Regions from separate parts of the Mangrovibacillus sp. Mu-81 genome, predicted to be linked through region 1. Evidence: a T-box and tRNA genes for the amino acid it is inferred to sense, from the RefSeq annotation. Region 1 holds a T-box; the other holds one or more tRNA genes.
What was found. A T-box is a leader RNA that pairs with one kind of tRNA and senses whether it is charged. The one in region 1 lies ahead of argS (arginine--tRNA ligase), so its partner is inferred to be a tRNA-Arg.

Region 1 (16,033 bases):
CGGCTAACGGGAAAGTATACAAGGAACAAGTGGTGATGCTCCTGGCGGCGAACGGGCGCTCAATTGGCACAAACCCGCTGCCAGCCAATATTGATCTTGAAGATGGCCTGATCGATATATATATGGTTAAAAAAACAGGATTCCCATTATTGAAGGAATTTTTCATGATAAGAAGCACAGGAGAAGTAAACGATCCGTCAAATGATATCATTCATATCCGGGCTTCGGAGGCTACGATTCATATAGAGGAAGATGAGAAAGTGGATATGGACGGAGAGCTCTATGAAGAACAGAACCATACCTTGGTAGTCTTGAAGCATCATCTGCGGTTTATTGTAGGGGAGAATGAATAAGAGAGTATTGGAGTGGTCCTCCAATACTCTCTTTTTTACTGAATCTGGTTGAATCAATTTAGTTTATACAGTATGTCTTTTCTTTCTGATGACAAGGTAGATAATGTAGGCCAGTAGTAAGATACCGCCTGCTGCGAGTGTCAGCATGGTGAAGTTTTCTTCGATAAACGGTTTTGCTTTTGCTCCAAGGGCCAATATGATTGCTCCTTCAAGAAAGAAGCGGATGCCCCGTCCGATGATCGACCATATGACGAGTACTCTGATTTTTACTCCGGAAACACCGGCAAAGATGGTGAAGATTTTATATGGAACGGGTGTGAGGCCGGCAATAAGCAGGGCCATGGGACCGTATTTCATAAAGTATTCTTCCACCTTCTGAATTCTTGCTTCTGAGAATAGGTATACCAGTATCGGCCGACCGAGTTTTTTACCGATCCACCAGCCGAATAACGCACCGATGACTGACGCAGCCGTTGTATATAAAGCATAGAGCAAAGCATTTTCAGGGTTGGCGATCGCCAGCGGGATTAACAGGACATCTGGTGGAATCGGAAAGAAAGACGAATCTGCAAAGGATACAAGAATCAGTCCCCAAATCCCGTAATCGAGCAACCAGGCTTCAAAAGCGTGAAGTAGTTCAGACATAAGATATCTCCTTTATTATCATGCAATTATTGTCAAACGTATTGTCGGTTTTTGAAATAACATAAGAAAGTATATCACTTTTTAAGGGGAGCGTCATGGAATATCTGATTGGACTATATTAGAAGAGAGGAAGCAGTCATAGAAAAGACCCCGCTCAGTATAGATCACAATTGAGTAAATAGAGTGATCCATAAAGAAGAGGGCTGAGTGGAGTGAAAAAATAAGTCATTTCTCGGGAAATAGTGACAGGATGTCTGGCAATTCTACATTTCGTCCGGTGATTTGATGCCTAACAGGCTCAAACCTTGTGATAACAGAGACGCTGCTGCGAAGACGAGTGCCAAACGGGATTCCTGCTCCGGGTCCGGGTTAATGATTTTTGTATTTCCATAGTAGCTGTTAAACGACTTTGCGAGCTCCAGCAGGTATTTTGCCAGGATGGAAGGTGCGCAGCCCTTCCAAGCTCTTTCGACTGTTTCAGGAAATAGTCGAAGCTGCTTGATTACTTCCCAGCTGGCTGAGTCTTTCAGTCCATTAAACGTGTAAGGTGAAGCGACTCCGGCTTTTCTCAGGATCGATTGGGCTCTCGCATGAGTGTATTGCAGATAGGGGCCGGTTTCCCCTTCGAAGGTAAGCATGTGTTCAAGGGAAAACTCAATATCGTTCAAACGGTCATTTTTTAAATCATGGAAAATGACCGCCCCGACTCCGACATCCCGGGCAACAGCTTCTGCTCCTTTAAGATGCGGGTTTTTCTTTTTGATATTTTCATCTGCCATCGCGACCGCTTCGGCAAGCACTTCTTCCAGTAGAATGACGCGTCCTTTACGAGTCGACATTTTCTTTCCGTCCTTCAAGTAAAGGCCAAAAGGTATATGCTTCATGCTTCTTGCCCAATCAAATTCCAATTTCTCAAGCACCCCCTTGACTTGTTTGAAGTGGACGGTCTGCTCCTGGCCGACAACGTACAGCGCTTCATCGAAGGAATATTCGCGTTGGCGATAAAGGGCGGCTGCCAGATCCCTTGTAGCATAGAGGGTTGCGCCATCTGTTTTTTTGATTAAACATGGAGGCAGTGTCTCGTCCTCCAGCCACACGACGCGGGCACCCTGTGACGTTTCAAGGAGAGCCTTCTCCTGCAGCAGTTGTACTACCTCTTCCATTTTATCGTTAAAGAATGCCTCGCCATTGTAGGAATCGAAGTTCACTCCAAGTAGTGTATAGATGGTTTTAAATGCTTCGAATGATTCACACTTGAACCATTTCCATAACCCGGTGATTTCTTCATCGCCGTCTTCGAGAAGCTTGAATGCTTTACGGCCTTCTTCTTCAAGCGCAGGGTCCTGAACAGCCTCTTCATGGAATTTCTTATAAAGGGTAAATAATTCGGCAATCGGGTTTTCTTTTACCTTCTCTTCATCGCCCCATTTTTTGAAGGCGACGATCAGTTTCCCGAATTGTGTGCCCCAATCCCCGATATAGTTGATTTTGACGGTTTCATATCCGCATTTTTCTGCTAAATTGGCGAGGGCATTGCCAATTACAGTGGAACGGAGGTGCCCCATCGAGAAGGGTTTAGCAATATTAGGAGAAGACATATCCAGCACGATCGTCTTGCCATTCCCGAATGGATGGGAACCGTATTGAACTCCTTGCTTAAGAATCGAGGAGACAATCTCCTTCCCGGTGAGTGCGGGATCAAAACGTACATTCACATAAGGACCCACTGCCTCCACATTTTTGAATGTTGGGGAATGAAATGTCTGGGCTATTTCTGCAGCAATCACTCCAGGGGATTTTCTCCATTCTTTGGCTAATCTGAAGCACGGGAAAGCCAGGTCTCCCAGATGGGCGTGCTTCGGTATTTCGATTAACTTGCAAATATCTTCTTCAGGCCAGGAAGAAAGAACCTGGGACTTCATTTCTGTCGCTAATACTGACTTTAAATCCATCATTTCCACCTCCAAATAAAATAAAAAAACCCGTCTCTATTTGTTATAGAGACGAGTTTATGCTCGCGGTACCACTCTTTTTCCCGAAGGGCGCTCATAGGTTAACGGTGCAAACCGGTCTTTCTCTACTGCTTTCAAGAAAGACTTCTCAGAAGTGCGCTTCATTCCGGGCTTCACACCAGGCTTGCACCATCCCTGGTTCGCTAATGGATCTGCGTCAGAATTACTCTCTTCATCATGGAATATCTTGTATATAGTTAGATATTATTTTACACAATTTGGAGATAAATACAACATATATTGTTAAGAATCTTCTGAAGAGAACATATACGTTTTATGATGGTATCTCATACTGAATACAATTCCCAGTGCCAGCATGTTCCCCATCAGGGAACTCCCCCCGTAACTGATGAACGGAAGCGGGATCCCTGTGATCGGCAATAATTGAATCGTCATTCCAATGTTCTGAAAGACGTGGAATGTGATCATCGAAATGATTCCTGCGCATACGTAGGCATTGAACTGTTCTTTCGTGTCCAGCGCTGTCTTAGTCAAATGATAGATTAACAGGAAGTAGAGACTGATGACGACACTTGCACCGATAAACCCGTATTCCTCACCGATGACACTGAAGATAAAGTCAGTATGGTTTTCAGGGATATATACCTCTCCATCGTTATAGCCCTTTCCGAAAATCTGCCCGGATCCGATCGCATTCAATGAATTGATCAAATGGAATCCTTCCAGTTTGGAATAGTTATAAGGGTCGAGCCATGCATAGATCCGCCCGAATTGATAAGGCTTTACATTTAAGTATTTTTCCAATATATCCGGAGCCCATATGACAAGGGAAATGACAATTCCGCCAAGGAACGTGATCGAAGCATAAATAGGAACGATAATCTTCCACGTTATCCCCGAGACGAGGATGATTCCTGTCATGATTGCGAGAATGACAAGAGATGTACCCAAGTCAGGCTGCTGCATAATGAAGGCGAGCGGCAAAAAGGTGGCTGCGCCGATTTTCAACAGCAGCTTGAAATCTGTTTCGATCGTCTTTCTCGGATTCATTTCATGATGAATTGTAATGATCCTGGCAAGGACAAGGATCAAGAAAGTTTTCATGAATTCGGAAGGCTGAATCGATCCCAAAGGTCCGAGCATGAACCAGCTCTTCGCTCCATTCCGGTAAGGTGCAATACTTTCCGGAGAAATGAGCAGCACGAGGAGCAGGGCTATACCAAGACCATAAAGATACCAGGAAAGCCGTTTGTATTGCTCCGGGTCAAAGAATAGTGCTCCTCCGATAATGATACCTCCAACCACATACCAGAAGGCCTGTCGGATGACGAAGTTTGTTTCATATACACTGGAGGTCTGTGCGCTGCTTATGCCAAGAGCACTGACGATAAAGAACATCATCAATAAAAACGCAAGTCCCCAGTCAAATTTATCAGCAAATCGCTGGCGAGTTTCCATAATCATTTCACCTGAATTTCGTAAGATTTCACATTCCTAGTCTAATAGAAACGGAGGAAAATTTCTACTGGCTGTCATTGACGACAAGCTTATTTTTCACCTGTTTATACCAGGAGGCAAGATGAAAAGACAGCAGACTGCAGGTAAAGAAGAATTTGTCAGGGTATGCAGTATTTCCTTTTCCATATATTACATGAATGCACTGGGAATCCAAAAGTAAAACTCCCGAGTACAAATGTAACATTTCCTATACTAATTAGCTAGAAAGCTTAAGGCTGGTTGAAACGAATCAAAATCCTTTCAAATGAAGGCAGCAAGCCTTCTGTACTATCGGATTCAAACCGATATTTGCGGGCGCAATAAGCAGCCGACCCTGTCGAATGACTTTTTCCGACAGTTTCCTGCGACTTTTGTCATCATTTTGAAATGAAATAGAAAAGAACGATATCCATGTTTCTTTGCTAATATAGATACTAGTAGATACGCATCGTGTAAATCAGATGGAGGGAATGTTTTGAAGTCAAACAAGCAAATCAAAGATATCATCTATGTGCATAAAAATATAGATCGGCAATATGTAGTTTCTTACGGAATTAACTTTCAGGAATTTGCTTTACATACACCGCAGCCTCTAAGAAATTTGCTCTTGATCAAACATCAGTATGAGCATGGGGCATTTAATATTCACACTCATCTGGAATATGTTGAACAGGAAGAAACGGACAAGATCATAAATGACAACGTAGCGGGCTACGGTGACTTCTGCTGGATCGATTTTGACGAAGAAGCAGGTGTCAATGAATTGAACGGGCAGGAAATCGCAGAGCTGCTCTACATGGGGCATCTGAAGCAGCCGCTGAGCGCACCGTTTTACTCCAAATTGAACAACCGTTTCGCGTACCTCTCTCATGATGATGGGTGGTTTAATAAAATTTATTACCGTGACTTTGATGACTTTTACGAGCTGTTAGGTTCAACGGTTGCTTCGAAATTGGGAAGCGTAAAAGGCGGTAAAGGATTATTCGGCATGAAAAAGGAAAAGCAGTTTCCCGTGATCGGTCCTCAGATCATCACTTCTTTTAAAGAGAAGATAAAGGAAGGAATGATCATTTCCATAGAAAAAGCCATTGTGAGCAGAGGGAAGATCGAGATTCCGATCTGGGTCATTGGGGACTACTTCAATATGGATGAAATGATGGAAGATTATCAGCAATTCAGTAAATCACCTGCTAATGGTCTGCTTATTTTCGACCGTAAAACAAAGAACTGGAGTTCATCGATCCGTTAGGCAGGCACAAACAGCAAAATGGAGAATAGAGTGTAGGGATGGATCCGCTACCCCTTTTACTCAGTTTATAAAAAAGATAAGAAGGATTAATCAGTGTACAGGACTTCATCAACATTCTAAGTTGAATGAACTTCTTTACAGGGATTAATCCTTTTGATTATGGAATGAGTATGTCTTTCTCCACTTTGTAATCATTTTCTCCCTTTGCTGTCAGCCACACTGTCAATGTATAAGTGCCGCTGTCAAGCTTTGGCAGCACCAGCTGCTGGGTAAATGCCTCCCCTTGTTTAAGCGGGATTTCCTGTATGGCCTGTGTATACATTTTGTTTTCGGATTCGCGGTATACCACGTTTCCATCCTTGTCTTTCAACGTGAAGTCGATCTTTTGACCGGATGAAAAGACGAAGGTTTTTTCTTTTTCCGTTTGGTTTTTGATTTTAAACTCGTAGACCGCTTGTCCATTTTTTGCATCCTGCTCGATTAAAGAAGGTTCCATACTGCCTGCAACAATTCCTTTCTCTGTTTGATTTGTGTCAGCGGTGCCGCTGGTCTCCTGTCCAACATCCTCCTGTTTGGGGTCGTCGGAAGTTCCGCAACCGGTCAAGCCCCCGACCACGAGAGCGCCGGTCAATGCGATGATCAATTTCATCATGTCCCATCACCTCTAGTTTATTAGACTTAAAAACAGCAGAAAAGTTTCAAGACTTTGTTCCTCATTATCAAAGTAAGACCAATCACCCAGAAAAAATAGAAAAGCGATATAGTTTGGTTTTCTCAGGAGTGGTCAGTACAATGGAAGAAGAAATGTAAAAATAAAAATCAAAATCAGGTAAAGAGGAGGGAAGGCGTTGAAGAAAATAGATATCCTAAAGATGGCCGGCTTCTCTGCCCTCCTCCTCATCTTCCTCTGGTATAGCCGCGGCTTCTGGGAGATACGGCCGCATGATATCAGAGACTGGATCATGCCGTTTGGGTGGGGAGCACCTATCGTCTTCATTATCATGCTGACGATCCGTCCAGTCGTTTTAATTCCGACTACAATTTTTTCCATTGCGGCTGGATTGGCATTTGGCCCTTACATTGGCCTAGTGGTTACTCTCGCCGGTGCACTTGGAGGGGCAAGTGTTGCATATGCTGCCTCCAGTTTCCTTGGATTGAGGCTTTGGAAGAAATCTTCTCCCAAGGTGACCATCATCCGGGATAAAATGGCTGAAAATGGTTTTTTCTATATATTGATGCTCCGATTGGTGCCGTTTCTGAATTTCGATCTTGTGAGTTATTTAGCGGGAGCAGCGAAAGTGCGATTTCTTCCTTATATTGCTGCTACAGCCATAGGGATCATCCCGGGGACGATCGGATTCGTCTTCTTTGGTTCTGGTTTAAGCGGGGAAGACCGGATGCATCTCTATGTGGCAATCGGAATGTTCGTGTTCCTCTCCCTGCTTGTCATTTTCACCAGAAAGAAATTGAAGTTTTGGTTCGGTGACTCTAAAGATGACTAATATGGAAGAGTAGGGGACGGAGCTTCATCCCCTTTCTTCTATTGAACCCTGACTCGTTTGGATTCCCACTCTTCCCGAATCATGCCCATTCGAATGGAATCGTAATAGACACCATTATAATAACGGCATTTCCTCATCCTGCCTTCAAGCTTCATGCCGATTTTTTCTGCTGCCTTCATCATTCGTTCATTACCCGACCAGGTAGTGATACCGACCCTGCCGATTTCCTTTGTTTCAAATAGATGATCAATCCATTGAGATAGCGCATCGGTCCCATAACCCCCGTTCCAATAGCCGGGGTCATAAATCACAATACCCGCCTCAAGCCATCTCGTTGGTTCATACTCCCAGTAGTAGCTTACCGTTCCGATGATGTTTCCCTGTACTTCAATGATCCGTTGATGATCATTGGTTTTCTCGACAGTGTTCAGGAAAGATTGCTTATATTCTTCAAATGACATTTGTTTATGTTCAAAATAAGGGGCATCCCAATTCTTCCATTGAGGTGAAGGTTCTTTATGGATGTATTTCCAAAGTATTTCTAAATCATCTTCTTCTATTTGTCTGAGGGTCACTCTTTTACTGGTTGAATTCAATTATGTCCGCTCCTTGTGATATTAGTTGGCTTAAGTACATAATCAGGGAAAGGATATTTCCTGTTAATTCCATTATACAGATGTTTGGTGCCTATTAAAAATAAGGGGGAAGAGAAATGACAAAAATAATGGTGATTGGCAGCAGTTCGATGGATCTTGTAGTGACTGCGCCAAAGAGGCCGCTGGCGGGAGAAACACTCCTTGGAGATTCGTTTAAGACCGTGCCGGGCGGAAAAGGGGCGAACCAGGCAGTGGCCGCTTCCCGCCTGGGTGCTGAAGTATATATGGTTGGATGTGTCGGAACCGATCGATACGGAGAAGAGATCGTAAAGAACCTTCAGCAAAATGGTGTGAACACAGATTTTGTTGAAGTTATTAATGGAGAGAGCGGGACTGCACATATTGTGATAGCAGAAGATGATAATAGCATTATTGTCGTTCAAGGCGCCAATAGGCATGTGACACCTGAACTGGTATCGAGGGCCGGAGAAGTTCTTTCGGAATCTGATATGGTGCTGATCCAGCAGGAAATACCCGTTGAAACCGTCCGCTATGTGAGCAGACTGTGCAAAAAACTGAACGTTCCGCTCATACTGAATCCAGCTCCGGCCAGAAAAACGGAACAAGAAGTGATTGAAGCTGCCAGGTTCCTGACACCGAATGAACATGAGGCTTCCCTGTTATTTGATGGCATGGGTATACAGGAGGCAATCAGGAAGTATCCTGGTAAACTGTTTGTGACACAAGGAATGCAGGGGGTTCGTTACTTTGACGGGAAGAAGGAAGTGGTCGTCCCTTCCTATCCGGTGAATGTCGTCGATACAACCGGAGCGGGGGATACGTTCAACGCAGCCTTTGCCGTCGCTTTATCTGAAGGGAAAGGAGTCGAAAAAAGCCTTCAATTCGCCAATAAAGCGGCTTCCATTTCCGTCTCCAAGTTCGGGGCGCAAGGCGGTATGCCCACCAGGGAGGACGTCGGCAATGGCTGAAATAAACAAGACCCGATCCGCTAAAAAGCAGGTCGGGTCTTCGGTATCAGCTAGCTTTTGCACTTGAGACAGCAGCTTTTTTCTTATTTGTCAGCTTGTCGACGATGGACGTGATGGCTCCGTCACCAGTGACATTGCAGGCAGTTCCAAAGCTGTCCTGTGCCAGGTAGAGAGCGATCATGAGGGAAGTCATCGTAGGACCGAATCCTAACATCGATTCAAGCAAACCGAGTGCAGCCATTACCGCGCCGCCCGGAACCCCGGGTGCTGCAATCATGGTGATCCCGAGCATCAGGATGAATGGGAATAACTGAGTGAATGACAAAGCTTCGCCCTGAATGAACATAACCGCCATTGCACAGCTCACAAGCGTAATCGTGCTCCCGGATAAGTGGATCGTAGCCAGCAACGGAACGGAGAAGTCAGAAATGCGTTCTTTCACTCCAAGTTTCTTAGTGCGTTCCAATGTTACCGGGATGGTTGAAGCGGATGACTGTGTACCCAATGCAGTAAAGTAAGCAGGCAGCATGCCCTTCATCATCACGAACGGATTTTGTTTGCGCATCGTACCGGCCGCCGTGTATTGGAAGGCCAGGAAAATCACATGCAATAAGATAATCATCACAAACACTTTCGCAAACACAGACATGATCGCACTGACTTGTCCGCCCTGAGTCATATTCGCGAATATCCCCAGAATATGAACAGGAAGCAGCGGGATGATGATTTTCTCAATGACCAATTCAACGATCTGCCTGAATTCATCCATTCCTTTTTGGAGGGAGCCGCCTTTGATTGCAGCCATTCCAAGTCCGATAGTGAAGGCGATCAGGAGCGCCGTCATTACTCCCATGACAGGAGGCATGTCCACCGTGAAGAACCCTTTTAAGAGAGCTTCTTCAGGATTTTCAAATGATTGAGAAGTTTGATTTGCCAATAGGGAAGGGTAAATACTCTTAGCGACGGAATATGTCAGCAGTCCCGCAAGAACTGTGGACCCGTAAGCAAGCCCTGTGGTCAGTCCCAGGAGTTTTCCTGCCCCTTTTCCCATCGAACCGATTCCAGGTGCAATGAATCCTATGATAATCAATGGGATCGCGAACCCAAGGAAATTACCGAAAAGTCCATTAAACGTAGCGAATAATTTCACGACCCATTCTGGTGCAATTGAACCAATCACTATACCTAACGCAATCCCCAACAGGATCTTAGGCAGTAAACCAAGCTTTCTCATCTTGATGTCCTCCTTGAATGTACAATTGTTTTCGATAGGAGGATTATACACCCGGGAGAAGAATATTTTAAGAGGAAATTGAAAAGGCGGAATCTTAAGTGTATTCAGATAAAATAAAGCCCATAACCCTGTAGCGGGACCAGGCTGGGTAAACATACATATATAAAGACGGAACTCCAACGGGAAAGAGCTGTTGAATCAAGGACAATGGTGGTGATTTTATTTTTCCAACTAATCATTCTTTCCCTTTTAGTTGAAAGTGATAAAATAGAAACATCTATTGTTAATATTGGAGGTACTCATACATGAAAACCAAGCTTTGTTTATTGTACGGCGGCAAGTCAGCCGAACATAACGTATCCTTGCAAACAGCTAAGGCTGTCATCGGAGCCTTAGACTTAAATAAATATGAAATTCACCCTGTATTCATCTCAACAGAGGGCCGGTGGGTCAAAGGCCCCCAGCTTGATGCTCCTGTTGACGATGTAAAAGCATTGCAATTCAATAACGGGGAAGAGATTTCTCCCAACGCGTTAAGCACGGCAATCACTCCAGCTGAATCCAAAGAAAGTGAAGGATACGATATGATCTTTCCGCTGCTTCACGGTCCTAATGGAGAAGACGGAACCGTTCAAGGGATGCTTGAATTACTGAACCTTCCTTATGTGGGGAATGGTGTCCTTGCGTCATCAGCAGGAATGGATAAAGTGATCATGAAGAATCTTTTCGCACAGGCGGGGATCCCTCAAGTGAATTACACTTGGTTCATCCGCAGCACGTGGAAAGGAAACCCTGAGAATGCATATAAACAAGTGGAAGAGGAAATCGGATATCCATGTTTCGTAAAACCGGCGAACCTTGGTTCATCCGTTGGAATCAGTAAATGTACATCCCGTGATGAGTTGGCGGCGGCATTCAATGAAGCATTCCAATTCGACCGCAAGATCATCATTGAAGAAGGCGTAAAGGCGCGCGAAATTGAACTGGGAGTGCTGGGAAACGATCAGCCTGAATGCTCTGTTGCAGGTGAAATCGTTCCGAAGAAGGATTTCTATGATTATAAGGCAAAATATGAAGACGGCGATACGGCACTCATCATCCCTGCAGAGGTCGATCAGGAAACATACGCCAACATGAAAGAGATCGCGATTCAATCCTTCAAGGCCCTTGACTGCTCCGGTCTGGTCCGTGCAGATTTCTTCCTGACTGAAGACGGGCGGATTTACATGAACGAAGTGAATACAATGCCGGGCTTCACGCCATTCAGTATGTTCCCGCTGCTGTGGAAACATACAGGCGTCGACTATCCGACACTGATCGGGAAATTAGTCGAGCTCGGGTTGGAGCGCTATGAAGAAAAACAGACAATCAAACATACGATGTAATAACTGAACTAGGAAGGGACTGACTGGAGGATGATCATCTACTAGCAGTCCCGCCTCTTTGTCAAAGCCCTTCCGCTTTTCTTATAGTAACCCGTAAAGGAGAAAGAAAATGTTTGAAAAGAGTTTAAAAGAAACGTGTGAAATGCTTCATGTCCAAAATGACCTTGCTCAATTTGAAGACCTTATCATAAAGGGCGTAAGCATTGACACACGTAAAATCGAAAAAGGAAACTTATTTGTCCCTTTCAAAGGTGAAAATGTGGACGGTCACCGATTCGTAAGACAGGCGGTTGAAAAGGGAGCATCTGCAGCTCTCTGGGATAAAAACGTTCCGAATCCTCCTGAAGATATCCCTGTCCTGGTCGTAGACGACCCGCTGCTTGCGCTGCAGTCACTGGCAAATCAATACCGCCATCAGCTTGATCTGAAAGTGGTCGGCATCACAGGCAGTAACGGAAAGACAACGACCAAGGATATGGTCGCCAGTCTGCTGGGCACAAAATACAATGTTCATAAGACACAAGGAAACTACAATAACCATATCGGTCTGCCATTAACTATCCTGGCGCTCCCGCATGACGCAGAAGTGGCTGTGTTAGAAATGGGAATGAGCGGGTTCGGTGAAATTGAATTATTATCTGAGATCTCCCAGCCCGATGCAGCGATCATTACAAATATCGGAGAATCACATCTTCAGGATCTTGGGTCGCGTGAAGGCATCACAAAAGCCAAGCTTGAAATCGTCCAGGGATTAAAAGAAGGCGGATTATTCGCCTACTACGGAGACGAGCCCCTGTTGAAGGAACAGGTAAAGGACTTATCTCTTAACCATGTGGAAACGTTCGGACGAAGCGAAGCGAATACCATTTACCCAGTGAAAATCGATATGAACAATGAGGGAAGCCGGTTTGAAACCTCATGTTATGAAGGAGAAGCATTCTTCCTTCCTGTACTGGGGCAGCACAATATCCATAATGCCCTGGCCGCCATTTTGATTGCCAAAGAATTTGGTGTCACAGTCGAAGAGATGAAGAAAGGACTGAATTCGCTAAAGCTTACCGGGATGCGGATGGAAATGACAGAAGGACAAAAAGGCGAGAAAATCATCAACGATGCCTATAACGCAAGTCCCACTTCCATGAAAGCAGCGGTCCGGCTTGTTTCAGAACTTGAAGGGTTCAACACCAAAATGCTTGTACTGGGAGATATGCTTGAGCTTGGTGACAACGAAGAGGAGTTCCACCTTGAAATCGGAAGAATGATCGACCCCGAGAAGATCCAGCGCGTCTATACTTACGGCGAGCTTGGGAAATTCATCGCAAAAGGTGCACTCGAAAGATTTTCACTTGAAAATGTTCACGCTTTCCAGGATAAGAATGAACTTGCCCAAAAGTTGAAAGACTACACACATGGCGGAGAACTGATACTGTTCAAAGCTTCCAGGGGAATGAAGCTGGAAGAAGTCATTGATGCATTGTCTTAAGCAGGACAGCGGTTAGAATGTTAAATAAGTGTACAGAATGAGAATGGGCAGGAAGAGGGGGGCCAATCTCCCTCTTCTTATTAGCAGTTCCTCTTCTCATAAAGAGAAATCAGACTTCAAGTAAGTGGGGATCATAATGATTGGATGTTTACTTATTCATGGATTCACAGGCGGTCCTTATGAAGTGGAGCCTCTGGCAGAGTATTTGAGTGAAAAGACCGAGTGGGAAATCATCGTGCCTACTCTTCCAGGTCATGGGGAAACCCTTTCTTTAAAAGGGATCAAACATGCCGAATGGATCGAGCATGCAGAGGAAGAATTGAAGCACCTTATATCGACATGTGACATTGTCTATGTCATTGGATTTTCCATGGGCGGTCTGATTGCCTCCTACCTGTCTGTCAAATACAATGTGGACAAACTTGTCTTATTGAGTGCGGCTGTCTACTATTTAAATTTCAAACAGCTTACAAAAGATATTGGGAATTTAATTAAGGAAGGGCTGCAGGGGAAAATTCTTGAAAACGAGCTTTACAATCGATATAAATATAAAGTATCGAATACCCCGTTCCTTTCTGCATACGAGTTCAAAAAGGTCGTTCGTGTTGCTCGTCCAATCCTGAAAAACGTACGGATCCCAACATTTATTGCTCAAGGCGAAAATGATGGAATAGTCCCGCCAAGAAGTGCAAAATATATATATGAGACCATTTCATCTGAAGAAAAAAACCTATATTTTTCCTCGAAAGCAGCTCATTTAATATGTCATAGTGAAGATAATCACGAATTATTTGGAGAGATCTACCATTTTTTGCAGAGTGAATAGAGCGACTATTTTACAATAGATTGAAATTCATCTTCATAAGTGGTAACATAACTACAACATTGTTCTATTTGTTGGACGTGTCAGCTCTTCAATTTAGAAGAGTGTATTTTTTTGCATAGAACCTTGCAAAATCCGCAGCACACCTTACAATAAGATGTAATACACATAGCAGCAAACATTCCAATGGATTGCACTATAATTTAAAAATAAACATCTCGCATAGACGATTTTAGATTAGATACCGAAGTCTTTCGGTGTGTAAGATTTCGTTCCGATTTAAAAATATAATCAGCACATTTGATTAGTTATAAAAGATGTAAATCAAAAGGAGAATGAATAGCATTGACAAAGTTTTCAGATTTAAATTTAAGCGCATCAACGTTGAAATCAGTTAAACGTATGGGCTTTGAAGAAGCAACCCCAATCCAGGCAAGTACAATTCCAGCAGGTCTGGAAGGCAAGGACATCATCGGCCAGGCACAAACCGGAACAGGTAAAACGACAGCATTTGGTATCCCGATGATCGAGAAGATCGATATGAAGAACCCGAACGTTCAGGCTCTTGTAATCGCTCCTACCCGTGAGCTTGCAATTCAGGTTTCGGAAGAATTATACCGCATCGGTTCAGATAAGCGTGCACGCGTATTGTCTGTATACGGCGGACAGGATATCCAGCGCCAAATCCGCGCGATGAAAAAGAACCCGCATATCATCGTTGGTACACCGGGACGTTTACTTGACCACATCAAGCGCCGCACGCTGAAGCTTGATAACGTTGAAACACTGGTACTCGACGAAGCGGACGAAATGCTGAACATGGGCTTCATCGATGACATTGAAAGCATCCTTGAAACCGTTCCAAGCACAAGACAGACACTTCTATTCTCTGCAACAATGCCGGATCCGATCCGCCGCATAGCTGAACGTTTCATGACAGATCCGGAAGTAATCAAGGTGAAATCAAAAGAAGTAACGGTTTCGAACATCGAACAATTCTTCACAAAAGTAAGTGAAAAAGAAAAATTCGATACTCTTTCCCGTTTAATCGACGTTCAATCACCAGAGCTTGCGATCGTGTTCGGTCGTACAAAACGTAGAGTAGATGAATTGGCAAGAGCTCTTAGCATCCGAGGCTACCTGGCTGAAGGAATCCACGGAGATCTTTCTCAAGCCCGTCGTATGACGGTTCTTAAGAAATTCAAAGAAGGCCGTATCGATATCCTGATCGCAACAGACGTTGCTGCTCGTGGATTAGACATTTCTGGTGTAACGCATGTTTATAACTTTGATATTCCTCAAGATCCTGAAAGCTACGTTCACCGTATCGGACGTACAGGTCGTGCAGGTAAGAAAGGTATGTCCATCACGTTTGTAACACCAAGAGAAATGGGTTACCTGAAAATCGTTGAACAAACAACGAAGAAGAAAATGACGGCCCTTAAGCCACCTAGCTTAAACGAAGCCCTAGAAGGTCAACAACGCCTGGCTCTAGAAAAATTAGCCGAAGCAGCAAAAGAAAATGATATTAAAGATTATTATCAATTAGCTGAAGAGTTCCTTGGAGATCAAGATCCTGTTCAAGCAGTAGCAGCGGCGATCCGTGTATTGACAAAAGAACCGGATACAACTCCAGTAGACATTACTGAAGAGCGTCCATTGCCATCAAGAGGCGGCGGTGGTAACCGCGGCGGCTACAAAGGCGGATCCCGCAGCGGCAAAGGCGGCGGACGCGGTGGAAGCGGCGGCCCGCGCGGCGGCGGTTCACGCGGTGGATCATCACGCGGAGGCGACCGTCGAGGCGGCGGCAGACCACAATCTTCCGGCCGACGCAAGTCATATAACAATAACTAAACGTATTTAGTGGAACACGATGACCTTTTGGGGGTTGTCGTGTTTTTTTGTTTAGGCGGCGGTTTGGCCGGGGAGGTGCAATAATTTCCATTTATTATCAAAGTCAGCATATATTAAAATTCGTCAGCATAAAATCAAATTTGTCAGCATAAATCGCAATAATTCAGCATATATCCAGAAAAGTCAGCATAAATCTTCGGTCAATAAAATTATCCTAATAATAAAGGTTTTTTGCTCCTTAAGCCGAACTTATTAAATAGTAAAAATATAAGGAGTGATAGCTTGGCTGTAAAAGAAAGAGAATTTCCGATAAGAATTCATCAAAACAATGCGTTATTAAAGAGAATTAGGAAAAATCACGAGGTGAGACCTCGCGTGGAGTCAGATTTAAAGAATATTGCAGCTGGATACAAGGGGGAAAAGACTGTAGATTATCATCTTGGTTACCTG
Region 2 (16,033 bases), on a different contig from region 1:
TGCGGCCGACCGGCTGTAAGAATTGAATCGAACGGAGAATTTGATGCCTCTTATGCATAACTTCAAGCAGGTCTGGTAATAATCGCTTTTGTATATCAATAATGGATTCCATCGGTAAAAGCTCCTTACATGGAAGTGAGTGACTGCCTCTTTAGTTGTATTTCCACAAGTATCCAGCCTGTAAACGTGGCTTTCAACAGCTGTAGAATTACATCGTTGGACTTGATTGGTCCCACATAGACATATTATGTCCCACTACCTCCAAAAAAAATTCATCCCTGCTTTCATCGTTCATTCTATCAGTATGGAAATCGGAATTCAACTAGAAACTACTGAGTTTTTTCATGTAAACGCTTGCTGAGTGTAAAATAGTCGATTTGCCCGTACTGGATGATTTCTCCTTCGTACTCCACCACCGGGATCATCAACCCGAAACGCTCCGTCAACTCATCACTTTCGTCGATATCCTTTTCGACGATGTCGAATTTCAGGTCGTCCTGAACAAGTTTCAAGTTGATTTTGGCATCGGTGCATAGGTGGCATTGGTTTCTAGTGTAGAAGATGACTTGGTTCATTGACTGGTCCTCCGTTGGTTGAATGTGTTGTTGGTTTGGCTGCGGTAGATGGGTTGGGTGTACCTGGTACAAATTGAGTGGTTTATACCTGGTACGTTTCCGGTCTGCTGTACCTGGTACAAATTGTGTTTATTGTACCAGGTACAATCGGGATTGTTTGTACCTGGTACAACTGATACTACTATATATGATGGCGGGACCGGAATGGTATGGGCATACAACCATCCGGAGAAATTTGCTTGTCATTCATACCGTTTCCTCATCGTCGACGACGAAATCCCGAGTTGATCGCGGTATTTGGCTATCGTCCGGCGCGAAACGTCGAATCCTTTATCAATCAGCATGTTGACGATTTTCTGATCAGAAAGTGGTTTCTTCTTATCTTCTTCGTCCACTAGACGCTGGATTTCATTTTTGATCGATGTGGACGAAGCCGCTCCGCCATCTTCTGCATTGACCGATTTTATCGCCGCACTGAAGAAATATTTCATTTCAAAGATGCCGTAGGGTGTCTGCATATACTTCCCCTTCACGGCACGGCTGATCGTTGATTCATGAACACCCGCTTCTTCAGCCACTTCTTTTAACGTCAGGGGCTGTACGGTAGCGGGACCCGTCAGGAAGAAAGACCTCTGCTTCTCAACGATCAACTTCCCTACTTTCAAAATCGTCTGCTTGCGCTGCTTCAGGCTCTGAAGCAGCCACTGAAATTCCTGCTCCTTTTCCCGCAGGTAGCTTCCAACTTCCTTATCGGGATGATGCTCTAGAAAATCTTTGTATTCATCATTATACATCACGTTAACGGTCGTTCCGTCAAATAAGGAGACCGCCACTTCGTTTTCACCCATTACGTTCACCATCAGCTCAGGGACGATGTAATGAGCGGGGCCGTCACTGTATCCGGCGCCTGGACGGGGATGACAGCATTGAATGAGATCTGCCGCTTTCTGGATGTCCGTTAGATCAACGTTCATTTCTTTCGCGATCCCCTTCCACTTTTTCGCGGCAAAATCTTCGAAATGCTCATCGATGATCGAAAGTGCCAAAACCGAAGCAGACTTGCGTCGTAATTGAAGTGAGAGGCACTCCTGCAGGGAACGCGCTCCAATCCCTGCTGGTTCTAATTCATGCAGTTTGGTAATATAGCGTTCCATTTGAGAAATCTGCAGCTTGTTCCGGGTCATGAAGTCTTCCGGCTCTATGCGCAAATAACCGTTCTCATCCAAGTTGTTAAACAGGTCCTTCATGACTTTCAAATCTACTGAAGAAAGCGATTTCAAATCTAATTGAAGAAAAAGATGTTCCGCCATCGTTTTTTTTGAGACTGATAGAAACTCTGTAAAATCATGCATTTCCTTCTTTTTATAGTGATAAGACTCTCCCCGATCGGGAGCATCCTGTATGGGGTCTTCTAGTTGTATGAGGGGGTTCTCCAATGCTTTCGATTCAAGGAAAGCATTCAGTTCCACCGCAGAATATTGGAGGATGGTGATGGCCTGTGATAGCTGTTGTGTCATTTGAAGTTTCATTTGCTGCTTCTGCCATAATCCTGTGTTCAAATTCATCCTTCTAACCTCCTCCCTTCATTTTACATGAAATAGGGGGTTTCGTTAATGGGAATTGTTTGGAAGATGGGGTGTTTACAATATTCTATGAATATAGTAGATGGACGATACCTTTAAATATAGAGGCTGGGACAAATCCAAAATACAACTACCAAAAGTCGAACATTAACAGTAATGACTACTGAATACCGCTAATGATTTCCGTGCAAGACTTCGCTTTCCGCGGGTAGCCCGTGAGCCTCCTCGTCGCGTCCTGCGGGGTCTCACATAAGCTACTTTTCCCGCAGGAGTCTTCGTCTTGCACTCCAATCAACCGCTGGAACAAGTTGGAAACTAATTGGTCATTTGATCAAAGCTAATAGAAACCCGAACTTACCTTGAACTTAGAATTCAATTTTCCCGGCTTTTATTTATACTAAAACACTTTTTTCCCAGCCTCTTTATCAATGATTTTATTAAAAATGATAAAACTGTATTTTAAATTCGAACTGTGATTTTAACCTTCCATCTTTTCAATGAAACTACCACTTGTCGTAAATAGCAGTTATCTACCGGACATTGCAAGACCATAGTGAAAGGTTCCTTCTTATTAAAAGGTATCTACAAAGCTCTTACCAGCTATTTTATTAGCAGTATAGGTAAACTCTTTTATTAACTTCAGGCTGTTTTCCATGTCCAATAGATCTACAATTTCTACAGGGCTGTGCGTGTAGCGAGAGGGGATGGAAACAACACCGGTAGAAACTCCTGTTGAAGTCATATGGATTGCGCCTCCATCTGTTCCGATTCCCATAAATACTTCTAGTTGATAGGGGATGCTTGCTTGCACTGCTGAATTCTTTAGATGCTCTGTCACTATCGGATGCGAAATAAGGGATTTATCTGCAATTTTAATACAAGGGCCATCTCCCAGTACTCTCGTTCCTGTCATCAATACATCATACGTATCACTTGTTGGTGTAGTATCAATAGCGATAGCGTAATCTGGCTTAATAGATGGAGTCAAAATAGATGCTCCCCGCAACCCGACTTCTTCTTGAACAGTAAAAGCACAATATATATCACCGTGTTCACGTTCAGAACTCTTTATATCCTGTAAAAACTTGATTAATAATGCACTGCCTGCACGATCATCAAGTGCTTTTCCTACTACCCTTGGCTGTTTATCACTGCCGATCAATTTCAGTTCTGATCCATAGGAGATTGGCTGACCGACCTCAATCCCCATTTCTTTCGCATCTTCTGCCGAACCAGCTCCGATATCAATATAGAGCTCTCTATGCGAATCAAACCTTTTTGGATCATCCCATTTTACATAGTGAGTGGATAATGTTCCAATGACACCTTGTAAATAGCCTTTTCTTGATTTAACAACAACAGGCTGAGCAAGAAGAATTCGATCATCGAAACCGCCAACTTTTTCAAAACGCAGCGTTCCATTTGGCTCGATTTTTTTTACGATAAAACCAATTTCATCTGAATGAGCAGCAAATAAAATAGAAGGATAATCAATGTTTGTTGCTGCCACTTTAGCAATCACATTGCCTAAAGAATCTACATGGTATTCATCAGCATGATCCTTTATTTGTTCTATAATAAAGCGCTGTACGTCTTGTTCGAACCCACTTGGTCCAACTTTCCCACATAATTCTTTTAATAGTTGATACATTCCTCATTCCCTCCAAAGCTAAAAAACTATTTGTTTGTTAAATATATATCTGTAAGTAAGTCATTACTCATTGGATGAGGTTTGTACCCTTCCACATAATCAGCTTGGGCAAGAGGGGTTGTCGTATAAGAAAGCATTGTCCAAGGTGCATCATTTTGGAATACCTCCTGAGCCTCTTTATAAAGTTCAATACGTTTCTCTTTGTCTAGTGTTTCACGTGCTTCTGTAATTAGTTGAGTGAATTTGTCACTCTTATAGAACGCACGATTATTAGCAGGTTTTTCTGCGTTTGTTTTGCTGAGATTAGGATATAAGAAATTGTCAGGATCAGCCATAACTCCAGTCCAGCCGAAAAGTGCCATATCATGCTCACCCGCACTTGTTCTCTCAAGATATGTTGCCCATTCGTATGTAGCGATTTCAGCTTCAATCCCAACCTTCGCTAAATCAGATTGAATGCTTTCAGCAATTTTCATGGGCTGCGGAAGATAAGGTCTTGGGTTACTCATCGTAAATAACTTTGTTTTAAAACCATCTTCAAATCCTGCTTCAGCTAGTAATTTCTTTGCTTCTTCTACATTGTATTCATACTCTTTTAATCCTTCATGATACCCCCATAATGATGGTGGCAAAGGACTTGTAGCTACATCGGCTAAACCATTATAAAAGGCATCTATTATTTCCTTTTTATTTATGGCCATATTAATCGCCTTTCTTACTTTCGGATTGTTAAACGGTTCCTTTTCCATATTGAACGCCATATACCCGATGTTAAAGCTGGGACGTTTAAGTAATTCGAGTCCATCTGTTGATTCCACCGTCGTCGTATCAATAGGGTTCAATCCATCTAAAATATCTATTTCACCACTTTGCAGAGCTGCCAGTCTAGAGGAGTTTTCCGGTATTACCTGGAATACCACTTGATCTAAATACGGTTTTCCTTCCATCCAGTATTCAGGATTTTTCGCCAGAGTGATAGAATTGTTTCGTGTCCATTCTTTAAACGTAAAAGGTCCTGTGCCGACTGGATGTTCATTTATTTTATCTCCGTATTTTTTAATAGCGGCAGGGCTTGCAATTCCAAACATAGAAATAGCTAAGTAACTGAGAAATGGTGCAGTCTTTCTTTTGAGTTTAATTTCCAATGTGTATTCATCATTAGCTTTCACATATTCAATAAGATGGTTCTCATCCCCTTTAAAACCTCCATACAAGAATGGATAATAAACAAAATCCCCTTTATGGTAAGGATTATTAGGGTCCATCCACCGTTCAAAGTTAAATACAACTGCCTCGGCGTTAAAATCTGTTCCATCATGAAACTTCACACCTTCCCGAAGCGAGAATGTCCAAGTTAATCCATCTTTACTAGTTTTGTAGTCTGTTGCCAGTTTTGGTTGAAGTTCAAGGTTATGGTCATATTCAAATAAAGTTTCAAAAATATTGTGTGTTACCCTGATAGACTCCCCATCTGTTACGTTAATAGGATCGAGACTGATGGAGTCTGCTCCTCTGCCAAATATAAGCGTTCCGCCTTGCTTCTCATCCTCTGAAAGATTCTTTTCACTTTCCGTACTGCTGTTTGATTGGCTTCCGCCTGAACAAGCAGAGAGAAATAACATGAATGCGAGTAATAAGTAAAATGTAACTTTAATATGCCGCTTCACCGCTTTACCCCCTTAAAATAGTATAAAGACTATTATATGCGAAAATTGTCTGAATTTAAATACTATTTTGTAATTTTATGGTGGTTTTTGTAAAATAGAAGAAAGCCGTTTCTGTTTTCCGTAAGTGTTCCTGTTACAAATTGATCAAGCGGTGACCAGAAGTGTTTCATTTGTTTTAAAGACAAAAAAAGTACCGCCGCGTTATAAAAACGCGGCGGTACTTTGGTACGCCCTCGGAGGGAATCGAACCCCCATTTTAAGAACCGGAATCTTACGTGCTATCCGTTGCACCACGAGGGCATGAATAGGTTACTGAAAAACTATCGTACGAAAGTATATTATAAGATACTTTTTTCATGAATGCAATACGTTTTCACTGTTTAAAAAAGGAATGGATGGGTATGATGTAGAAAGGATTACATAGTGTAAGAATCACTGATGCGTTAAGTTTGACCTTTATTGACCAACAGTGTATGATTACAGTACAAAGTGAATATGTATATAAAAAGAAAAAATGCGTATCTAAGGAGGAACGAAGGATGAACTTAATTCCTACAGTTATTGAACAAACAAACCGCGGTGAACGTGCTTACGACATTTATTCACGTCTGTTGAAAGACCGTGTCATCATGCTCGGAAGCGGCATCGACGATAATGTGGCGAACTCTATTGTAGCACAACTTCTATTCTTGGAGTCCGAAAACCCTGAGAAAGATATTTCAATCTATATCAATTCCCCTGGCGGAAGCATCACTGCCGGAATGGCAATCTACGATACAATCCAGTACATTAAGCCGGATGTACAAACGATCTGTATCGGTATGGCAGCTTCAATGGGTGCATTCCTTCTTGCAGCGGGTGCTAAAGGCAAACGTCTTGCACTTCCAAATGCTGAAGTAATGATTCACCAGCCGCTTGGCGGAGCACAAGGTCAGGCGACGGAAATCGAAATCGCTGCGAAGCGCATTCTTTTCCTCCGCGAGAAACTGAACCAAATCCTGTCAGACCGCACTGGCCAGCCGCTTGAAGTGATCTCAAAAGATACAGACCGCGACAATTTCATGACTGCTGAACGCGCTCTTGAATACGGACTGATCGACCGCATCATCACACGCAATGAAATGGATAACAAATAAGACTCTTTTTTAGAGAAACTGCCCCGTCGGCTTTGGCCGGCGGGGTTTTTGTTTTGGATTTGGCGAGGATGAATGAAAGTGGATGTGGGTTTGGCAATGGGTTTGTCGATTTAAGTCGAATAACCGGCAGTTCGATCATATATTCTAGAATTCGATCATATATCCAGGATTTCGATCATAAATTGGAAATTTCGATCATAAGCCGTTAGAATCCGCTCATAAACCCGCTGTCATATAAATTCATATGCTGATTACCGTCCACAAACTTAGGAAATGTACAACTCGTTCAACTATCCAATACTCTTCGAAAACCACAAACTCTTCAAAAAAACAACTTTCTTCGAGCTCACAATGCTCATAACAAATAGAAACCATCCATTTCGAATGCCGCGCACCAAATTAAAAAAGCCAACAACCATAAAGGCTGTTGACTTTGTGATGTTGATCTTACCCTTCTCTGCCCACAAACTTTTCAAGTGCAGTGATGGCTTCGTCTTCGTCGCTGCCGTCCGCTGCCAGGGTGATTTCAGAACCTGTGCTGATCGCCAGGCTCATGAGTCCCATGATGCTTTTGGCATTTACTTTCTTGCCGTCTTTCTCCAAAAAGATTTCGGATGAGAAGCGGTTTGCTTCCTGGACGAAAAGGGCTGCCGGACGTGCTTGAAGACCCGTTTTCAATTTAACCTCGACTTGTTTTTCTACCATTTCATTTCTCCCCTTTGTTCGTTCTGATTATTTGATCAGTCTCTCTCCTGCTCTGATTTTCTCAGCAATCTGATCGATTTTCCGTAAGCGGTGGTTTATTCCGGATTTACTGATCGTACCGCCCGAAACCATTTCCCCCAGTTCTTTCAGCGTGACGTCCTGATAGGTCACTCTCAGCTCTGCGATTTCACGCAATTTATCAGGGAGCACTTGCAGACCGACGTGCTTTTCGATAAATTTGATGTTTTCGACCTGCCTTAAGGCAGCCCCTATGGTTTTATTCAAGTTGGCCGTTTCACAATTGACGAGACGGTTCACTGAGTTGCGCATATCCCTGACAATCCGCACATCCTCGAATCGAAGGAGTGAATTATGCGCCCCGACGATGTTGAGGAATTCGGTAATTTTCTCAGCCTCTTTCAAATAGGTGATGAATCCTTTCTTGCGCTCGAGCGTCTTGCTGTTCAAGCCGAAGGTGTTCATCAGTTCCGACAATGCTTCGTTGTGTTCGGCATACAGAGAGAAAATTTCAAGATGGTAGGAAGAGGTTTCCGGGTTGTTCACCGATCCCCCTGCCAGAAAAGCTCCTCTTAAGTAGGATCGTCTGCAGCACTTCTTTTTAATGAGAGCCTCAGAAATATTATGGATGAACGTAAATCCTTCACCAAGGATTTTCAGGTCCTCAAGAATCATTTTCGTATCTTCTTTTATCCTCACGATGTAGACGTTGTTTTTCTTCAGACGCATTTTCTTCCGCACTAAAAGCTCTACTGGGGTGTCGTATCCCTTTTTGATCAATGTATAGATCCTTCTAGCAATCGCGGCATTTTCCGTTTGAATATTCACGACTAGCATCTGGTTGGAAAAGGAGAGTGAGCCATTCATCCGGATGAGGGCTGATAATTCAGCATTGGCACAACAATCCTTGATTTCAATATTGGTTAGTTCCTTTTTTGTTTCTGACGCAAACGACATCCCCATCACCTCCTAGCAAACGCTTGCACAATCTTTTACAAATGAAATTTTCTCTGTCATTTTCTGGATGATTCCATATAGGAATGGATGATTGTGGCTACTTTTTCTGTATTATGACGTACTAGTCCATTATTATATGAAAGAATATCATGGGCGAGAACCTCAAATCCCATGGAATTCAAACGATCGATATCAAAGTGTACGGGGCTCGCCTGTTCTTTATCATACCGTGCCTGCACTTCATCCGGAACCTGCTTGTTATTAACAAGGATCGCATCGATACATGAGCTGTCCATATGTTTACTCAGGGCATCCACATGATCGCCTGCCGTATATTCAAGTGTCTCCCCAGCCTGGGTCATGATGTTGCAGATATACAGCTTCTTTGCCTTTGACCTGCAGACCGCTTCCCCGATACCAGGCACAAGGAGATTCGGAATGATGCTTGTGTAAAGACTTCCCGGCCCCATCACAATCAAGTCAGCTTCTTTGATGACACGCAGCGTTTCTGCGAGCGGTTTGATATGATCCGGTTTTAGAAAGACACGCTTGATCTTTTTACCGGCCTTTGGGATGGTCGATTCACCGGTCACGATTGTGCCGTCTTCCATCTCTGCATTCAAGGTGACACTTTGATTTGCAGACGGCAGGACTTTGCCCTTCACATTCAGCACCCGGCTCATCTCCTGGATCGCATGAACAAAGTCTCCGGTGATCGAAGCGAGCGCGGCCAGGATCAGGTTCCCCAGAGCATGACCAGAAAGCTCGTTCTCGGTTTCGAACCGGTGCTGAAACATCTGCTCCACTAGCGGCTCTACCTCTGAAAGGGCGGCCAGCACATTCCGGATGTCCCCCGGCGGAGGTATATCCAGTGAATCACGGAGACGTCCGGAACTTCCGCCGTCATCCGCAACCGTCACGATCGCCGAAATATCGACGGGATGACGCTTCAGTCCGCGCAGAAGGACAGGCAGACCTGTGCCCCCTCCGATGACGACAACCTTTGGCAATGTGGTCATGGTGTCTGGACAGCCTTTCTCTTTTCGATATCACGGTGAGAAATCTTAGTCTGATAATCATCTTTGAAATGGTTGCCGATGTGTTCCGCAAGCGCCACCGATCGATGCTGCCCGCCTGTACAGCCGATCGCCACTACGAGCTGGCTCTTCCCTTCACGCTTGTAGTGAGGAAGCATGAATGAAAGCAAATCGGTCACTTTCTCAAGAAACTTGTTGGTTTCATTCCATTTCAGCACATAGGTCGAGACTTCTTCATCAAGCCCGGTTTTCGGACGCATATGATCGATATAATGAGGATTCGGCAGGAATCTCACATCGAATACGAGATCTGCATCGATCGGGATTCCATGCTTGAATCCGAATGAAATGACATTTACCGTAAAGATCGATTTCTTGTTCACAGAAAACTCTGTGAGGATCTTTTCACGCAATTCCCTCGGTTTCATTTTCGAGGTGGTATAAATCAATTGTGCGCGGCCCTTCAGTTCTTCCAGCAGTTCCCGTTCCTGTTTGATCCCTTCAAGCGGAAGGCCTGATGGAGCAAGTGGATGGGAACGGCGTGTTTCCTTGTAGCGTCTGACAAGCGATGAATCATCCGCGTCAAGATAGAGAATCTGCGGAGTCACCCACGATGTTTCCGCCAGTTCATCAAGCGCCTTGAAGAGATGATCAAAGAATTCCCTTCCGCGCAGGTCCATCACAAGCGCGACTTTATCCATTTTATTGCCAGACTCTTTCATCAGTTCGAGAAATTTAGGCAGAAGAGTCGGCGGCAAATTATCTACGCAGAAAAAACCTAAATCCTCAAAGCTTTGAATGGCGACTGTCTTTCCGGCCCCGCTCATTCCTGTTATGATCACTAATTGTACGTCATTCGTAGAACCTGTACTCATACTCTTCCCCCGCTTTTATATTGAAATGGTATTCATTTATATGTTTCTAGCTCGGATCTAAACGGTAAGATAGCAGCTTGAAATCCGGTGTATACGTAAATGTTCCGTAGATGGTTTTCTTTCCGTGCAGGAGATAATCGAGAATATGATAGTCTCCCTCAGCCATCGGCAGATCCTTGATATCTTCAAACTTGTGCCATTTGATCTTACCTTCTTCCGATTCCTGCAGGTTGACACCGTCTGCTTCGGTTGCAAAAAAGGAAAACATCATCCACTCCGAGACCACTTTTTCCCCATCTTTGATGATGAACGTAAATACACCTTTCAAGTCGGGATTCTTTAAATAAATCCCTGTTTCTTCGCGATATTCACGGATGACAGCATCGCGGATCGATTCACCTGGCTCCATCTTGCCGCCCGGTGCCACCCACCAATTCCGGCGCGGCTTTTGGAGAAGGAGTACTTTGTCTCCGTCCAGATATAAGCAATTTGTGACACGCTGCACGTCCTTCACCTCAAGTTCTGTTCTAAAGGACAACTTCAGAGTCCCTTCTGATTCCTTATATTATACTATGATTGCAGGCAAGCCACAATGTCTCCGCCTGCCCGTGTAAATTTGTCGATTCATCTTTAATAAAAATGGACACGCTTCTCCATATTTCGAGTAGTACAGCCCCCCTCCGTGTCACTATAACAGAAAAAAAGGCAAAAAAAATAGACACAGGCGAGTCCTGTGTCGTCTACGGGATTTATTACTAAAAAGGGGGTCAATTTCTTACTTTCTATATTACCCGATAATTGTTTCACTAGTGTTACAACAGATTTAAAACGGTATTACGGAATTGTTAAATTTGACGAATTTTTATTAACTCCGCTCGGATTTTGGGGTTATTTGTATATCTACCTGGTGAATGAACATTCATTTTATTGTATGGTTATTCCGAGACAGGATTCCTGAACGTCTGCATTTCTGATCGAAAACTTCTCCTGCGGTTTAGTAAACATGTCCCCTAGAAATTGTACTCCTTCATGATCTGGTCGGCCATGAGTTCATACCCTTTGCCATTTGGATGGAGAGAATCGTGAAAATATTTCTGCTTGTCCTTTCCTTTGAATAATGGATTGGATGAAACATACTTCACTTTTCCATGTTTCTTCACTTCCTGGACGATGGTTTGATTCCACTCATCGACATATGCCTCGATCTTATCGCTGTTTTTGTCAGGATAAGGATTATAAAGCCCGATCACAAGGATTTCTGCGTCCTCATTCGTCTTCTCCAGGGTATCCAGGATGAAATTCAAGTTATCCACGTATTCTTTTTTGGCTTCCATGATTTTCTCGTGATGGAGGGGAACAAAGTCTCCACCATTGCTTTTAATGAGATCATTGGTCCCGATATTGACAATGAATACATCCGCTTCCGATAAATCTTCGGTCACACTCGGTTTCATCAGCTGCTTTTGAAGTCCTGATGATTTCTGGCCGGGGATCCCGAGGTTCTGAAACTGATAGCTCTCCTTCGTGTTCTTCTCGTTCACCTTTTCTTCCAGCCGGCCGATATAGCCTGTATCTTTATCATCCCCATATCCATATGTCAGAGAATCTCCGAGGGCGATGACTCTCTTCTTCGATTCCGACTTGCTTTCTTCAGCGAAATAACTGAAATAAATGACGGGAATAAGTGCAAGTACCATGATTGGTATAATGATTTTCCATTTTGACATTGAGGATCATACCTTCCGATTAGACTGTGATGAAGTTCATGATGAAGTTATTCCCTTTTGGGGGGATTGTAATCCTGTATATTTTTGGTACTTATACCGTGCCTGTGTGCTGGCGATACTTTTATTGCAGGAATAAAGTTTGGCATCCTCCCCCTTCCGCTGAGCCAATTGTTTATATAACAATTAAAAAGACAAACTCCCCTATTAGAGTTTGCCTTTTCGCGGAATCCATCAGTTTTTCTGGATTCCAAACCGTGCATTTATTTGGCCCCTGATCATTTTTTGTTTAGCTTCTTTTCTCTCTTTTTTGGTCAGTTCGTACTTGATTTCTTTGGTTGTGACGCCTTCTTCTCTATGGTCCGCAATCTCCATCAACCGTTCTACGTCGTTGAAAGAGTATTTCCGGTATCCCCTGTTGGTCCGTTCCGGGAAAATGAGATTCTTTTCTTCGTAGTACCTGATTTTTCTTTCAGTCAGGCCAGTCAATTCACTGACTACGCCGATTGAGATCACTTTTTTATCCTTATAGGAAGATTCCTGTCCCACTCTACCCTCCTCCTCTTAGGCTCATTATACATGGGCATGATGGAAAATCGGTGACTTGTGTAAGAAAGTCTGACAAACAACATTTCATTTGGAAGGAAAGCTGACAAAGTTGAGGAACCCAGTTCGCTACCGTTTTAAAATAAATGTAAGCTAATGTAAGGAGTGAATGCTATGCCGTTTTTAAGAGATGCCGTTCAAAAGCAGCGAGAGCATTTTATTCGTCTTTTAGTAAAGAGTGGAGTGGCGGAAGGACCGGATTTGGAAAAATGGACGCTCACCGAATTGGTTGCCTTGTATGACAAGCATCACCGGAAATGACGTAAAAAAGCCTTGGGATCAAGGTCCCAAGGCTTTATCTATTAACCGTTTTTGACTTTTTCTTTCAATTCTTCTACATAATGCTGGGCTGCCTGGGCTGCGATGCTTCCGTCGCCTGTCGCTGTAACGATTTGACGGAGTTCTTTCTCGCGCACATCTCCAGCTGCGAAAATTCCAGGGACTTTCGTTTCCATTTGTTCGTTGGTAACTATATAACCCATATCATTGGTGATGCCAAGGTTGTGGAACGGCTTCGTCAACGGAATCATTCCGATATAAATGAAGACACCATCTGCCTGGAATTCTGTTTCTTCGCCGTTTGCAGTGGAAACCAGCGTCACACTTCCAACCTTGCCGTCCTTGTCATTGATTTCTTTGATCGTGTGATTCCAGATGAAATCAACTTTTTCGTTATCAAAAGCACGCTGCTGAAGGATCTTCTGGGCACGGAGCTTATCGCGGCGGTGGACGATCGTCACTTTATTGGCGAATCTCGTCAGGTAAACACCCTCTTCTACTGCAGAGTCTCCTCCGCCGACGACCACAAGGTCTTTCCCTTTGAAGAACGCGCCATCACAGACTGCACAATAGGATACGCCGCGGCCGCCAAGTTCTTTTTCACCAGGTACGCCGATTTTCTTGTATTCGGCACCGGTTGAAAGGATGATTGCACGTGCTTTGTATTCCTTTGATCCCGCTTTGACAAGCTTGTAATCGCCTTCGTCGACGATTTCCTTGATGTCTCCGTATGCGTATTCCGCACCGAATTTCTTCGCGTGATCGAACATTTTATTCGACAGGTCCGGACCAAGGATATGGTCGAAGCCAGGATAGTTTTCCACTTCTTCCGTGTTAGCCATCTGTCCGCCCGGCACACCTCTTTCAAGCATCAGAGTTGAAAGACTGGCACGGGACGTATATACAGCCGCTGTCATTCCTGCAGGACCTGCACCGGCAATGATCACATCATAGATTTTTTCTTCTGACATACTGAAATTCTCCTTCCAAAAAACGTTCTTTAAGCATCATTTTTATATTCCCTATATAGTATTCACTTTCTATCACTATCCTATAAAAAAGAGGGTTGTATCGTCCAAAAATATGCTCATGGAAGGTAGCTTTCCACCACGGAAATATATTTAGTCAACGTGCTTGCAGACACATTGTAGGAATCGCACACTTGTCTCTTCGTCACTTTTTCGTTGCGAAGATGCTTCCACACATACTCGGCAGCGGCTGCAAATGCCTTTGTATTCTTGAATGTTTCCCGCTCTTTAAGACCGCGGTACGCAATCGTGAACCATGTTAAGAACAGGCCGGAATCGACGCTTGAAATTGGATGATGGGATTCATACAGGTGAAGCGCGACCTCATGCATATTCTTGATCTCCTGGTTCACTTTCATCGAGCTTTTGCCGTTGGTGTTCAATACATGTGCCAGGTACACTTTTTCCACGATTGAAAGCTCCTCCACCTCGCAGAAATCCGCATGCGTCAACACGGCTTTCTGATGTTCCGAAACGGATGTGAGGAACAGTCCGAACAGCTTTTCTTCCGTATATTCACTCTGCATTTTCTTCAAGATCGACGTGACGTGATTCTCAAATCCGTCAGTCTGCTTGTCATTCCAAGGCTCGCTTCCCTCTTTTTCGGGATTCAGTTCGATCACTTTTTTCCAGGCATTGCGGGCCGTCTGCTCACGGCCGGTTTCATACGCTGAGTGGGACAGCCAGTAGTAATAGCTCGCGTCACCTTCAAAGCCGATTTTTTGCAGCGACTTCAGCCACTCATACGCTTTCTGTGAATAACCGATCAATGCAAATGTCGCACCAAGCTTGAACCGGTGCTCATGCAATAACGGACGCACCTTTTCAAGACCCGTGATCAGTTCTTTCAGTTCATCATTTCTTTTTTGGTAAAAATAAAAAACAGCCGTGTTGCAAAGCGCATGAAGGTTTCCCGGGTTCTTCTCCAGCACCTCTTCAAGGGTGGCAGACGCTTGATCCACTTCACCCAGGTAGAAATAGGCAAGCGCCAGATTATTATAAGCCGACCAGAACTCCGGATACTCCCCGATCACTTTCTTCAGCGTTTCAACGGCTTTTTGAAAATGACCGGATTCCAGCAAGTCCTTCGCCTTCTCCTGCTGCATGATCAAATCATCATGTTCATATAAGTCTTCAACCGTCAGATCGGAATCCAGTTCCAATAATTCAAGCAGATCTTCGGCATCCTCAACAAACTCGCCATATTCTTCTTTGTCGAGATACATGCTCACATGATCATATGCTTCCTTGAACAATCCTAAATGTGCATAATTATTGGCCAGGAAGTAGTGGCATTCCGTCATATGAGGATCCAGGTTCTTAATGATTTCATGAAGCAATTCATTTGCACGCTTGAACTCGCCAAGCTCTGTATAGACAATCGACAACTGACACGCAATCATCGGCTCGAGTGGTTCCAATTGAAACGCTCTATTCAAATATTTTAACGATCGCTTAAGCTCGCGGCGCTGATAAGCTTTCATGCCCTTTGTGTAATAATACTCACCCGTCGGGACAAATGACAGCACCTTCGCTTGCTCACTTCTTAATTTTGACTCTTTTCTCATCAAAGTCCTCCGAAACGTTCATAGTATAACTAAGCTCTTTTTCGCCACAATCTCGTTGAAGGTGGCTGCTGAAAGAGCACGATGTACGTATTTCATTTAATAATCTTCATCACAATATATAATGAATAACCTATAACTAAGATAGTATAACACACAACAAAGTTGTACTAAACTACCATATTTTGATGGCGTGGGTTCGGGATTGGGAGTATTGGAGTGGTTTGTTGGATTAGGTGGTGTGAGTGGGGGGGAAGATTTTTCGACAAGTTGCTCAATTAATCGAATTCTGGCGCAATTATTAGGGAAGTGGAGCAATTATTTGGAATCAGGCGCAATTATTTAAAATCCAGCGCAATTATCTGGATTCCGGCGCATTTAATGGAAAAACGACGCAATTCTCTATTCTAAGCGTGAATGACATCCCCACCCGCAGGCTGCCCACGCTTATAGTAACCCCTTTCCTGACAAAACTGGGTCAGAAACCGGCCATTTCTGTTCTTACTTACCGAATAAAGGAGAAAATGTCCCCATTAACACATCGAAGGACGGGCCTTAGCTAACGAAAGACCCGTCCCTCCTACTTTTATTTATTATGACGCTCTACCAGAACCCCGAGCACTTCCT

Region 2: it has a tRNA-Arg gene. The T-box ahead of argS (arginine--tRNA ligase) is inferred to sense a tRNA for this amino acid. The anticodon was not compared.

Annotation. Positions count from the first base shown of each region.
Region 1 is NZ_JBAJHU010000013.1:18,366-34,398, reverse strand. It holds gene V6B33_RS19215 (diacylglycerol/lipid kinase family protein) at 1-353, shown strand, start outside; gene V6B33_RS19210 (YqaA family protein) at 417-998, opposite strand; gene argS (arginine--tRNA ligase) at 1,262-2,950, opposite strand; T-box leader at 2,995-3,198, opposite strand; gene V6B33_RS19200 (FtsW/RodA/SpoVE family cell cycle protein) at 3,254-4,429, opposite strand; gene V6B33_RS19195 (hypothetical protein) at 4,944-5,717, shown strand; gene V6B33_RS19190 (BsuPI-related putative proteinase inhibitor) at 5,875-6,369, opposite strand; gene V6B33_RS19185 (TVP38/TMEM64 family protein) at 6,566-7,219, shown strand; gene V6B33_RS19180 (GNAT family N-acetyltransferase) at 7,258-7,815, opposite strand; gene rbsK (ribokinase) at 7,932-8,804, shown strand; gene V6B33_RS19170 (dicarboxylate/amino acid:cation symporter) at 8,851-10,038, opposite strand; gene V6B33_RS19165 (D-alanine--D-alanine ligase) at 10,344-11,423, shown strand; gene V6B33_RS19160 (UDP-N-acetylmuramoyl-tripeptide--D-alanyl-D-alanine ligase) at 11,533-12,906, shown strand; gene V6B33_RS19155 (alpha/beta hydrolase) at 13,043-13,732, shown strand; gene V6B33_RS19150 (DEAD/DEAH box helicase) at 14,075-15,583, shown strand; gene V6B33_RS19145 (nuclease-related domain-containing protein) at 15,866-16,033, shown strand, end outside.
Region 2 is NZ_JBAJHU010000002.1:151,413-167,445, forward strand. It holds gene V6B33_RS04465 (sugar-binding transcriptional regulator) at 1-112, opposite strand, end outside; gene V6B33_RS04470 (glutaredoxin family protein) at 330-575, opposite strand; gene rpoN (RNA polymerase factor sigma-54) at 818-2,140, opposite strand; gene V6B33_RS04480 (M42 family metallopeptidase) at 2,730-3,809, opposite strand; gene V6B33_RS04485 (ABC transporter substrate-binding protein) at 3,836-5,476, opposite strand; tRNA gene V6B33_RS04490 (tRNA-Arg) at 5,705-5,776, opposite strand; gene clpP (ATP-dependent Clp endopeptidase proteolytic subunit ClpP) at 5,950-6,612, shown strand; gene V6B33_RS04500 (HPr family phosphocarrier protein) at 7,060-7,317, opposite strand; gene whiA (DNA-binding protein WhiA) at 7,345-8,292, opposite strand; gene V6B33_RS04510 (gluconeogenesis factor YvcK family protein) at 8,349-9,311, opposite strand; gene rapZ (RNase adapter RapZ) at 9,308-10,204, opposite strand; gene V6B33_RS04520 (8-oxo-dGTP diphosphatase) at 10,251-10,709, opposite strand; gene V6B33_RS04525 (GDSL-type esterase/lipase family protein) at 11,215-11,931, opposite strand; gene V6B33_RS04530 (MerR family transcriptional regulator) at 12,163-12,477, opposite strand; gene fbpA (Fur-regulated basic protein FbpA) at 12,649-12,795, shown strand; gene trxB (thioredoxin-disulfide reductase) at 12,837-13,784, opposite strand; gene V6B33_RS04545 (tetratricopeptide repeat protein) at 13,901-15,409, opposite strand; gene hisIE (bifunctional phosphoribosyl-AMP cyclohydrolase/phosphoribosyl-ATP diphosphatase HisIE) at 15,993-16,033, opposite strand, start outside.